DNA from 4 places in the Alteromonas sp. AWQ4_252 genome. Region 3 is predicted to be linked to each of the others. Evidence: predicted binding sites of a transcription regulator. Region 3 holds the regulator's gene; each other region holds the start of a gene.
What was found. Region 3 encodes sigma-54, which starts transcription at its own class of promoters, with help from an activator protein. Its sites were predicted from a motif close to GTTGGCACGNNNNTNGNNT; they were not measured.
Positions count from the first base shown of each region.

Region 1: ACXACM_RS01455 (CsbD family protein) is a predicted target of sigma-54. The motif match lies at 1,577-1,595, and genes of this name have one in related genera.
Region 2: glnA (glutamate--ammonia ligase) is a predicted target of sigma-54. The motif match lies at 1,315-1,333, and genes of this name have one in related genera.
Region 4: ACXACM_RS07475 (PEP-CTERM sorting domain-containing protein) is a predicted target of sigma-54. The motif match lies at 1,291-1,309, and genes of this name have one in related genera.

Region 1 is NZ_JBSWSV010000001.1:307,993-311,167, reverse strand. Features, by position in the region: gene ACXACM_RS01460 (hypothetical protein) at 87-1,229, shown strand; gene ACXACM_RS01455 (CsbD family protein) at 1,295-1,486, opposite strand; gene cysE (serine O-acetyltransferase) at 1,880-2,698, shown strand; gene ACXACM_RS01445 (HAD-IA family hydrolase) at 2,768-3,175, opposite strand, start outside.
Region 2 is NZ_JBSWSV010000001.1:4,198,622-4,201,796, reverse strand. Features, by position in the region: gene glnA (glutamate--ammonia ligase) at 1-1,245, opposite strand, end outside; gene typA (translational GTPase TypA) at 1,690-3,175, shown strand, end outside.
Region 3 is NZ_JBSWSV010000001.1:1,811,652-1,814,826, reverse strand. Features, by position in the region: gene lptA (lipopolysaccharide transport periplasmic protein LptA) at 1-44, shown strand, start outside; gene lptB (LPS export ABC transporter ATP-binding protein) at 47-772, shown strand; gene ACXACM_RS08120 (RNA polymerase factor sigma-54) at 862-2,349, shown strand; gene hpf (ribosome hibernation promoting factor) at 2,381-2,668, shown strand; gene ptsN (PTS IIA-like nitrogen regulatory protein PtsN) at 2,672-3,115, shown strand; gene rapZ (RNase adapter RapZ) at 3,164-3,175, shown strand, end outside.
Region 4 is NZ_JBSWSV010000001.1:1,663,023-1,666,197, forward strand. Features, by position in the region: gene ACXACM_RS07470 (nitroreductase family protein) at 1-284, opposite strand, end outside; gene ACXACM_RS07475 (PEP-CTERM sorting domain-containing protein) at 534-1,229, opposite strand; gene ACXACM_RS07480 (HAD family hydrolase) at 1,503-2,174, shown strand; gene ACXACM_RS07485 (hypothetical protein) at 2,298-3,175, shown strand, end outside.

The DNA.
Region 1 (3,175 bases), 1.5 Mb from region 3:
GCTATTTGACAACAGTTTATGTAAAGGAGGTATGTTTTCGTCGACACTCACATTTTGCTCGGCGGTCTTGAGCATAAGGCACAGTAATGAGCGTTGAATGTACTATCGATGACGACAATGAAAGTATTAGTCGTCTGATTATTGAGATTTACGATGCAGCCCTTGGTCGTCGTTGGGGAAATGTCCTTGAAAAGTGCAATGTACTTTTTCAATCTAATAAAGCGTTTCTAATATTAAGGGATGTATCCACCGAAACCATTCTCTCCTTTAAAATAAAATCCAATGTTTCTCTGCCGGAATCAGCAATTGATTACTATCTGAATAACTTCATGGCAGACCCCGTGTTCCAGTTGGTGGTTACAAAGTTGGAAGGGGAGTATGTTAATACTACGTATAAAGAAGCATCCTCTCAGACTTTTCACGACGACTTTCGTGAAAACGTAACGGACCCTGTGTCTTCAGATAAGACACTTGTAGGTGTGGTGCTGAAAGATGAAAACTATGAGGGTTTTTTCGGTGTCAGTCGTTCAGCGGGAGCCCCACCTTTTTCAGACCGCGAGATCAATTTACTTCAACAGTTAATGCCGCATTTAATAAGAGCATCGCGATTCTTTCGCGATGAAGAGTTATTTAATCGTGACAGAGATATTGCACAAAATGTGTACGAATATGTGCAGGCCCCTTTTGCTGTTTGCGACCGGCACTTGAATGTTCTGGCAGCCAATTCAGGCGCAAAATACTATCTTAAAGATAGCGACTGTATTCATCTCAAAGCTAATAAGCTGGTTCTCTCGACTCCCCGGGTTTACAACCAGCTAATTTCGTTGTTGAGTCGTGTTTATGAACATCCCCTTGAAACTGATGTTGAAAAGAATCTGGTTGCTGATGAAAATCTCACGGCAATTTTGATTATCAGAGTTAGTTTCTTATGCGCAAAAAACGATGTAAGAGGCGAAGAACCATTATTCTTTATTCGTTTCATTGTTAAACCTGCTCCGGATTGGAGAAGGGTCGAGAACAATTTTGAATTGAGTAAGCAGGAAACCCTCATTGCCCGTTTATTGTATAAAGAGGCTGACATGGAGGACATAGCTATAGCGCTTAATATTAATCAAGTGCAAGCGCAAAGTTGGGTGAGATCCTTGCTGGATAAAATGGTTGTTGCTGACGCCAGTGAGCTGTCGGAACTTGTAATGGCGTTTCCTTACAGGAATCCTTTGCCAGACTAGACAGAGTTACTACAAACAAAGCCGCGGGGAGGCGGCTTTGTAACACAGACGAATTCTGAAGGGGATCAGTTCATGTAAGAATCGACTTCTTTCTCTGCCTCTTCACGGCTTTTGCCGTAGGCTTGCTGAATTTTACCCACTAGTTCTTCACGACGTCCGTCAATTTTATCCAGATCGTCATCAGTGAGTTTACCCCATTGCTGTTGTACTTTGCCTTTAAGCTCTTTCCAGTTACCTTCAAAGCGATCACTGTTCATAATGTCCTCCTTTGTGAGTGACGTGAATAAGCCATAAAATCATGGCGCTACTACCGGGATAGAGATTCGAAACAGGTAGTAGCTTGGGTGAAGCAAAGGATATTCCAAATAGGTTTGGGTGTATTAAGTCTATGATCTTTCGATTATAATCTAGGGAGGTAAACAAAATGCCTGATCTGACAAAGGATACTTGGTGTAATAATTACAGTAAACTTTGAAAAGCAAACAGGGTCGGCTGGTCAGGTTTATGAATGTTCCTTATAAGTTATAAGGAAAACTCATTGCCACGTTGTTTAACGATAATGATAGGCTTTTGTCGACATGCCCTTGAATTCTACAACACCGTCGCTATTCTAAGGCCGCTCAGCGAAGACAAACACACAGGATCACTCCATGCACGCGCTTTCAACAAATAACGATTTCTGGTTGACCCTCAAACGGGAAGCTCAACAGATAGCCGAAAACGAACCGCTACTGGCCAGTTATCTTCACGCGTGTATTCTGACTCATCACAATTTTGAGTCTTCTCTAAGTTTCATTCTGTCTAACAAGATGGCAGATGACGTCATGCCGGCCCTTGCCATTCGAGAAGTCTTCGACGAAGCGTATTTGTTGGAACCGGGCATAACAGATGCTGCCGTCGCAGATATCCAGGCCGTGTTTAACCGTGATGCCGCGGTAAAGGACTACCTGACGCCCTTACTCTATTTTAAAGGCTTCCATGCCGTTCAGGTGCACAGGATGGCGCACTATTTGTGGCAACATGGCAGGGAACAGCTCGCATTGTTTCTGCAAAGCCGAAACTCAGAGACCTTCGGTGTAGATATTCACCCCGCCGCTAAACTGGGTAAAGGCGTCATGTTTGATCACGCAACGGGTATTGTTGTTGGTGAAACCGCAGTGATTGAAGACAATGTGTCAATACTGCAAAGTGTTACTTTGGGCGGAACCGGTAACGAATCTGGTGATCGTCACCCGAAAATTCGTCAGGGTGTTTTGATAGGTGCCGGGGCGAAAATACTGGGTAACATTGAAATTGGTGAAGGTGCTAAAGTTGGCGCGGGTAGTGTGGTACTCGACAGTGTTCCTCCTCACGTTACAGTGGTTGGAGTACCCGCAAAAGTCGTCGGTAGGCCAGGCTGCCAGCGCCCTTGTGATTCTATGCGTCAGAACGTATTGGAAGACAGCGCAATAAGCGACGATAACAATTAATTTTTCCCCGAGGCGTATTTTGACAGCACCAGGTGGTGGCACTTTGCGTCATGGGTGTAATGGCGCCTGCTAAGGTAGTAGGTGCAGTAAGTCACCCAGCGACTGCAAGCTTATGTGGGGAAGTACTGATACCCGCTCAGAACGAATATCCATGGGCCGGTTTACCGCTAGCCAAGCCGCTTGAAAGCCCGCGTCGATGGCGCCCATCACGTCTTTTTCCATGTTGTCCCCCACATGAAGAATACGCTGGGGAGGCAATGACAACATTTCACTGGCCTTGTTGAACATATCGTTTGCAGGTTTGGCTCTATAGGTCAGGCTAGCGTGTAAAAATCTCTGAAAGTAGGGCGTCATTCCGGTTCTTTCCGGGTCAACATTGCCATTGGTGATAGCGATAAGAGGAATTTTCTTCGATAGCTTGCTAAGTACATCATGGACGTCTGCATGCAGGGTAAAGTTACTTCTTGCGGTATAGAA
Region 2 (3,175 bases), 2.4 Mb from region 3:
AAGAGAGCTTGCTACTGTCGGGATGTCTTTCGCTTCTTCAGGAGGCAGATCGTACAAATCTTTGTCCATAGAATCACCAGGGTGGATCTTGTTCTGGATACCGTCAAGACCTGCCATGAGCATTGCAGTGAACGCTAGGTAAGGGTTGGCCGTTGGGTCAGGGAAGCGAACTTCGATACGGCGAGCCTTATCACTTGTTACGTAAGGAATACGGATTGATGCAGAGCGGTTACGAGCAGAGTATGCCAACATTACCGGTGCTTCGAACCCTGGAACCAAACGCTTGTACGAGTTGGTTGACGCGTTGGCAAACGCGTTGATGGCACGAGCGTGTTTGATGATACCGCCAATGTAGTACAAGGCTTCTTCAGACAGACCTGCATATTTGTCACCCGCGAAGATGTTTTTACCATCTTTAGCAATTGATTGGTGACAGTGCATACCAGAACCGTTATCGCCAACCAGAGGCTTAGGCATAAAGGTTGCTGATTGACCATACGCATGCGCTACGTTGTGAACAACATACTTGTAAATTTGAATTTCGTCAGCTTTAGACACCAAGGTATTGAAAGCAGCCGCAATTTCGTTCTGACCCGCAGTTGCTACTTCGTGGTGATGCGCTTCAATCACAATACCCATTTCTTCCATTACCAAGCACATAGCGCCACGGATGTCGTGAGCAGAATCTACAGGTGGAACCGGGAAGTAACCGCCTTTAACGCCTGGACGGTGAGCGAGGTTTCCGCCTTCAAACTCAGCGCCAGAATTCCACTTGGCTTCAGAAGAATCAATCTTGAAGAAAGAGCCTGCCATGTCAGTGTGGAATTTCACGTCGTCGAACAAGAAAAACTCTGGCTCAGGGCCAAAGTAACAAGTATCACCAATACCTGTAGACTTCAGATACTCTTCTGCGCGACGTGCAACAGAGCGAGGGTCACGCTCATAACCTTCCATCGTTGATGGCTCAACGATATCACAGCGGATGTTTACTTGCGCTTCTTCGGCAAATGGGTCGACAACTGCTGTCGAAGGGTCAGGCATCAAAATCATGTCTGATTCGTTGATTCCTTTCCAACCAGCGATAGAAGAGCCGTCAAACATTTTGCCTTCTTCAAAGAACTCTTCATCGATTAAATTAGCTGGAATTGAGACGTGTTGCTCTTTACCTTTAGTATCGGTAAAACGCAAATCTACAAATTTAGCTTCACTTTCTTTGATTAGCTCCAATGCCTTATCAATTGCCATTGTGTCCTCCGGGATTATTAGAATAAAACGGAATGAAAATACTCATTCCAAAAAATTGTAGAAACCAGAAAGCGATATTCGTGCCATTTATCCTACTATAGTCTCGGCGCGGCTTAGCAGAGAAAGGGCTGATCCACCGTCGATACGATATGATTCATTTTGGTGCAACGCTGCACCTAAATGGTGAATAAACTCGATTGGTTCCTAGCTTAGCGTAGAGCAAAGGAGGCGGTGATACCAGTGCTATAGAGAGAAAGTCAGTGATCAGCACGCATCAAAGTGCCATGGTCACAAAATTGCAATAAATTAAAGTGAAAAAAGATGCGCAATGTAAAGTGATTTTCTGTACAATCCGCGCACATTTTACTATTCCGAAATTGCAATTCGGTTTGCACACTGCTTCACGACAGTGTTGAACGTGCAAATCACCAAGGCTTAGACCCAATGAACACCACTGATATAAATAAATTACGCAACATAGCAATCATTGCTCACGTTGACCATGGTAAAACCACGCTAGTAGACAAACTGCTTCAGCAATCCGGCACGCTGGAAAGCCGCGGTGAAGCACAAGAACGAGTAATGGATTCCAACGATATAGAAAAAGAACGTGGCATTACTATTCTCGCGAAGAATACTGCCATCAACTGGAATGATTACCGTATTAATATTGTTGATACCCCTGGACACGCCGATTTCGGTGGTGAAGTAGAGCGGGTTATGTCAATGGCTGATTCTGTGTTGTTGCTCGTCGACGCGCAGGAAGGTCCAATGCCGCAAACCCGTTTTGTGACACAGAAAGCTTTTGCGCAAGGGTTGAAGCCTATCGTTGTCATCAACAAAATTGACAAGCCTGGTGCCCGCCCCGACTGGGTGATGGACCAGGTATTTGATTTGTTCGACAACCTTGGTGCCACTGACGAACAACTTGATTTTCAGGTTGTCTATGCGTCAGCACTTAACGGCTGGGCATCCATGGATTCAGATACCCAAGGCGAAGATATGACGCCGCTGTTCCAAATGATAGTGGACCAGGTAGAAGCGCCTAATGCGGATGCTACTGGACCTTTCCAAATGCAAATCTCCCAACTTGATTACAACTCTTATGTTGGTGTTATTGGCGTTGGTCGCGTTACTCGCGGTAGTGTTAAAACCAATCAACAGGTAACGGTTGTTGGTGCAGATGGCAAAACCCGCAATGGCAAAGTTGGTCAGGTACTGGGTTACCTCGGTCTTGAACGTCATGAAGTTGAATCTGCTCATGCAGGTGACATCATCGCAATAACTGGTTTGGGAGAGCTTAAGATCTCTGACACAGTTTGTGATGTAAATGGTGTTGAAGCATTACCACCATTGACCGTTGACGAACCAACAGTAACGATGACATTCCAGGTTAATACTTCTCCATTTTCTGGAAAAGAAGGTAAATATGTTACCTCTCGTAATATTCTCGAACGCTTACAGGATGAACTGATCCACAACGTTGCGCTGCGTGTTGAAGAAACTGATGATCCGGATAAATTCCGTGTTTCAGGTCGCGGTGAGTTGCACCTTGGTATTCTTATCGAAAACATGCGTCGTGAAGGTTACGAACTCGCGGTATCTCGCCCGGAAGTTATTCTCAGAGAAGTTGACGGCGAATTACAAGAGCCATTCGAAACGCTAACCATCGACTGTGAAAGTGAAGATCAAGGCTCGATCATGGAACAACTTGGTTTGCGTAAAGCTGAGCTAACCGATATGTCTCCGGACGGTAAAGGTCGTGTTCGCATGGACTTTGTTATTCCGAGTCGAGGTTTGATTGGTTTCCAGACTGAGTTTATGACTCTGACTTCGGGTTCCGGATTGCTTTATCATACATTCGATCATTACGGTGCGCATAAAGGCGGTGTGATTGGCAAACGTAAAAACGGTGTGCTTATTGCCAATG
Region 3 (3,175 bases):
CGAAAGACAGTAAAGATACTGAAAATGAAGGAGAAAACAACTAGCCATGGCCACTTTATCTGCGTCGCATCTCGCTAAGTCTTACAAATCCAGACAAGTTGTGCGGGATGTGAGTCTGTCGGTATCAACCGGGCAAATCGTAGGTCTTTTGGGGCCAAATGGCGCTGGAAAAACCACGACTTTTTACATGATAGTAGGTCTGGTGCCGCTGGATAAAGGCAAAATCAATATAGATAATCAAGAGCTTACGCATCAGCCAATGCACGAACGGGCACGAAAGGGGATTGGTTATCTGCCCCAGGAAGCGTCGATTTTTCGCAAGCTTACTGTTCATGAAAACATCATGGCCATCTTGCAAACCCGTAAAGATTTAAAAACACATCAACGGGAAGCTGAAGCAGATGCGCTACTTGATGAATTTAATATTAACCATATACGCAATAGTACAGGAATGAGTTTATCCGGGGGAGAGCGACGCAGGGTTGAAATTGCCAGGGCGCTTGCAGCCAATCCGCAATTTATTTTACTCGATGAACCCTTCGCTGGTGTTGACCCTATTTCGGTTAATGATATAAAGAAGATCATTCAGCATTTACGTGACAGAGGTATTGGCATTCTTATCACTGATCACAATGTGCGTGAAACTCTGGATGTATGTGAAGAAGCGTATATTGTCAGCCACGGGGAACTCATTGCTCAAGGCACTGCCGAAGAAGTATTGAGTAACCAAAAAGTGAGAGATGTATACCTAGGCGAGCAATTCAGGCTATAGTTAAGATAGCCCTGATAGCAATGCGAATTATCGCAGGCACGGCAGGCATTCTGTCGGGTATCCTTTTTAAGAGTTATAATAAGACGTAGATGAAACCATCTTTACAGCTAAAATTTAGTCAACAACTAACCATGACGCCGCAGTTACAGCAGGCAATTAAATTGCTGCAACTGTCTACGCTCGATTTGCAGGCGGAAATTCAGGAAGCACTGGATTCAAATCCGTTGCTGGAAGTAGATGAAGGCGCAGATAACGAGGTAGTTGAGAAAAATAATATCGATAACGACGACAGCGCACAGGAAGCTGTGAGCGCGTCTGCATCAGATAATATGGACACCGGCGAAGCGCTTGAAAAAAACGACTTACCCGATGAGCTTCCCATTGACAGCACCTGGGATGAATACATTTCGGCCTCATCAGCCCCTGCCCCAGGGCCTTCTTCCGGCGGTGACGACGAACAAGTATTTCAGGGCGAAACCACTGAGAACATTCAAGACCATTTATTGTGGCAAATGCGGTTAACCCCTTTCTCAGACACCGACCGCGCAATTGCCTTAGCCATTATCGACTCCATCGACGAGTCCGGCTACCTCACTGTTACCGTCGACGACATTCTACAAAGTGTCAACAGTGAGGATATGGAAGAACCGGTGGAAGAGGATGAAGTGGAATGTGTCTTGAAACGCATTCAGATGTTCGATCCCATTGGTTCAGGTTCCAGAACGCCTCAGGAATGTTTATTGGTGCAGTTAAATCAGTTTGCGCCTGAAACGCCGTGGTTAGAAGAAGCAAAGTTGATTTTAAAAGACTATGCAGATTTACTCGGCAGTAAAGATTACCGTACGTTAATGCGTAAAACCCGCCTCAAAGAAGATCAGCTTCGGGAAGCCATGCGCTTGTTACAGACGTTGAATCCTCGTCCTGGTAGTGCGCTAATTACCAAAGAACCTGAGTACGTTATTCCCGATGTGTCAGTGGCGAAGAAAAATGGTCGCTGGGTAGTTGAACTCAACCCTGACAGCCTGCCGAAACTCAGTGTTAATCAGCAATATGCGGCCATGAGTCGACGGGCCAAAAACAGCAGTGACAGCCAATTTATTCGCTCTCACATGCAAGAAGCCAAGTGGTTCATCAAGAGTCTCGAAAGCCGGAATGATACCTTGTTGAAGGTAGCAAATTGCATTGTTCAACAGCAAATGGGCTTTTTTGAACACGGTCCGGAAATGATGAAGCCCATGGTATTAAACGACGTGGCGGAAATGGTAGATATGCACGAATCAACCATTTCGCGGGTGACTACACAAAAGTATATGCACACGCCCCGAGGCATTTTTGAGTTGAAGTATTTCTTCTCCAGTCACGTTGCCACTGAATCAGGTGGCGAGTGCTCATCTACGGCGATTAGAGCGCTGATTAAGAAGCTGGTTGCGGCCGAAAAGCCGAGCAAACCACTAAGCGACAGCAAGATTGCTTCATTGTTGGCCGACCAAGGTATTATGGTGGCACGGCGAACAATAGCAAAGTACCGGGAATCACTATCGATTCCACCGTCTAACCAACGCAAAAGCCTAATTTAACTAAGGCTGCTCACAATAAGGAAGACGAAATATGCAAATCAACCTTACCGGTCATCATGTTGAGATCACTGATTCTTTGCGTAATTATGTCGATACTAAGTTCAGTAAACTGGAAAGACACTTCGATCACATATCGAATGTACACGTCATACTGAATGTTGAGAAACTTAATCAGAAAGCGGAGGCAACTGTTCATTTGAGTGGCGCGGAGGTGTTCGCATCCTCGCAGAATCAAGACATGTACGCTGCAATTGACAGCATGGTTGATAAGTTAGACAGGCAAGTACTCAAACATAAGGAAAAGCTGAAAAAGCACTAAACCATGGATATACAAGCCATAGTAAGCCTGGATCGCACCGAGTGTGCGGTCCAGTGCAATAGCAAAAAGCGCATTCTGGAAATAATCAGTGGCATTGCCGCTAAAAATAACCCGGAAATAGACGAAGCAGTGGTGCTTAGTAGCCTCATGTCACGAGAACGCATGGGTAGCACAGGGATTGGGAACGGCATCGCGTTACCTCATGGCCGGCTCGAGGGGCTTGACCACGTAATTGCCATTGTTGTTACCAGTAAGCCAGCTATCGATTTTGACGCCATCGACAGTAAGCCTGTGGATATTTTCTTTACGCTCTTGGTTCCTCAGGATCAAACAGAGGGGCATCTGCAAACCCTTGCCACGGTAGCAGGTAAGCTCAGTGATAAAGAAACGATAAAAACTATCAGAAAAGCGGAAACAAGTGATGATATTATCCGCGCTTTACAGTAACTTATTGTTAAAGGAACTGTTCTACACGTTCGTTTAGGAGAAACGCCCGTGAAACTTATT
Region 4 (3,175 bases), 150 kb from region 3:
TAGAAGCTTCGCTCATGAGCTTCTGCTTGCTGTCGGATTTTCTGCTTCATCGCAGCAGAGTGAATGGCGGCAAAATGCCAGGGCTGATGATTCGCGCCGCTTGGTGCTGTACCCGCCGTCAGAATACAGTTTTCGATAACCGCTCGGTCTACCGGTCGGTCGCTAAACTGGCGAATACTATGACGTCGCCGCATCGTTGATAAAAAGTCCGCACTGCGGGATAACATATCCTGTTCGGGAAACGCGATGAAATCGTCCAGAGGGGAATGGTCGTGAGGTTGCATTATTATTCTCTTATTGTTGATGCAAGTGTGTTAAACGCAGAGTTCAGGCTTTGGTAGTGTACCTTCGCAAGTTCAGCATGCTCAAGCATTATCGCCATCGTTGTGAATAGGGAGAAGGGAAATGGTAACAGTGAATCTATGGTTACCTAGGCTGCGATAGTTATCCGGGCTGATAGAAACCAATCGCAATATTGAAAGAACAAAACGGAGCGCAATTGCGCTCCGTTTTTGTCGTAAGAAAAGTAAGGCTTAGGCTTTACGGCGTAAGCGTAAACCCAGTAAAGCGGCTGCCAGCAAGCCTAAAGATGCCGGTGCAGGAACGCCAACTTGCGGGCCTGGGCCTGGAGTAACAGAACCGAACGTGATGTCATCAAACACGATTTGGTTTGCTACACCAGCAAAGGCCACTGACTGAGCGATGCCAGTAAAGGCAACACCTATTGCTTCAAATGGACAAAAACCAGCGCCGTAACCCGGGCAGCTGCCAGCATTTGGCGAAAGGCTGATGGTAGCAAGCGTGTTACCTGTACCATCTAAACCGTCAAACACTGAAACCGAACCAGCCTGACTTAAAGAGGAGTAAAAGAATGAAAAGCCGGTGTCAAAACCCGCAGCCACATTCATGATTGAAGCTGAACCACTGAGGAAGAACAGACCGCCCTCTTCAGAACCAGGAGCTAAACCACCGCGTGAAGTGTTGGAACAGCTAACTGTTGTACTGTTAAGGCAAATCAATAGTGAATTGTCAGAAAAGCTGATCCCATAATCAGTTCCACTGGTACCTATGCTTGACGTTCCACCATTGTAAAACTCTTGAATGAGAACATTATTGGCATTTGGGTATGTTGTAATATCTTCAAAATCAAGAGTGATTACGTTAGCTTGAGAGAAAAAGCTGCACAAACTTAACGCGGCTGCTGTTGCAAAGTGTTTTATATTTTTCATGTGTAACTCCTGTTTACTTTATTTCCCGTACTTCACTGCTCGGGGATTAATATTGAGACAGAAGCATTACTCGTGCCAAAGGTTAAATTATTGTAATTTAAGTGTGTTTTTTGAGCAGTCTTTCTTAAGCGTAAATTTTACTGACAGTTTTCTCGGTACTTTGCGCTGAACATCGTCTTTGTGGGATGAAGTGTCGTCGATATATTCTGTGAGCAGGTATGGTAGTGTTAAGCGTCCAAAAATAATGTTACCAGCAGAGCAATGGAGAGAAAAATGTCAACTGCAACAGCGATAAGTGACGCCACTAAAGCCATTTTATTTGATCACGACGGTACACTTATTGACTCTGAGCATGCCCATTTTGAAATTTGGCAAGCCCTCCTGGCGAGATATGGTGCCCATCTCACTGCCGAGTTTTATTCTAACGTCATGGCCGGTATACCCGTGGCGCAAAATGCCATTGATGTGGTCAATACATTCTCTCTTGCTGTATCAGCCCGGAAGCTTGCAGAAGAAAAGCATGTTTTGACCAGAGCTTATCTTAAACAGCAGCCATTTCCGCTGATGCCCTATGCGGTTGAAACGGTGAAAAAATGCTACGACGCAGGGTTTCAGTTGGCTATTGTTACCGGTGGTAGCGGAGTATCAGTCGAGCGCACCCTCACTGCGCGAGGCATTAAGCATATGTTTTCTGCAACTGTTTCTGTGGAGGATGTCATTCACAGTAAGCCCGCGCCGGATTGTTATCAACTCGCCATGAAGAAGCTCAACAGAAGCCCATCTGAGTGTATTGCAATTGAAGATACGGAGCATGGGATGCGCGCGGCTGTCCGAGCTGGTGTGCCCTGCGTTGTTATTCCCACGGTTCATTCAGTTCATCACGATTTTGCCGATGCTACCGCTAAATATGACTCGTTGCAGGCGTGGTACGCGAAGGAGTGTTAGCTAAGCATCTATCAGCTCTGAATTATTTATCGCAAAGTCCTGTAACAGTTTTTACGTGCTGGTAGTTGTATTTGCTCTCCGATTAACAAAAAATAGTAGTACAGAGAAAAAGAGGCAAAAGCGTTGCGGATTGGTCGAAGTTTACTCATTGTGGTGCTCCTGTTAGTGGCGCTAGTCATCGGTACCTTGGTTTTAATGGTGGAAACCACGCCCTCGTTAGAGGCGAGGGGCGCTGAACAATTGGCCGATGCCGATACCGTTCACGCGCTGCTGAGCCAAATCGAATCGAGCATTAACGATCGCCATCAGGCGCACAATATTGTTGTAAATCGCCAGCAATTCGACTCGATTGTCGGCTTTCTTCAACGAGCAAAACCCGATTTTCGCGGCGCGGTAGCCATTCAGCCGGAAGGTACACGGGTACAATTAAGTATCGCTTTGCCGATGGTCTTTTTTGACGGCTATTTGAATATCGACTCAACAGTTCTGCCGGCAAATCGCTTCGCGCTGGATAATGTGAAAATTGGCGACCTGCGCGTACCTGGTGACATGGCCGTTAGTCTGGTTGAATGGTTAGTGAATCGCTGGACCGATAGCAATATTGCAACTCAGGCCCGGCTGCAGGTGGAGCGGGTGAGTATGACTCATCAACAAGTGGCTGTTTCCTTGCAACCACTGGACGGTTTTCTTAAACAACTCAATGAAGTTAAAAACGGCCTGTCGGTAGATCAGGATGATGCCCTGCGCGACTTAACAGCCTACTATCTTCGTTATATTTCCTGGCAGGACATCGCCCTAAAAGACACACCTCAGCCCCTTAGTGATTACATACGCTTATTAATGAAGCGGGTAAAACAGCGAAGTAGCGACAGTGATGCGGTTGAGCACAATCGCGCTGCTATTCTGGCGCTGGCAATTTTTGTTGGCCATCACAGAGTGGCAAATTTCGTTGGCGATGTGCAGCCTAACGCAGATAAAGCGTTAAAGCCCGCGTCTCCACC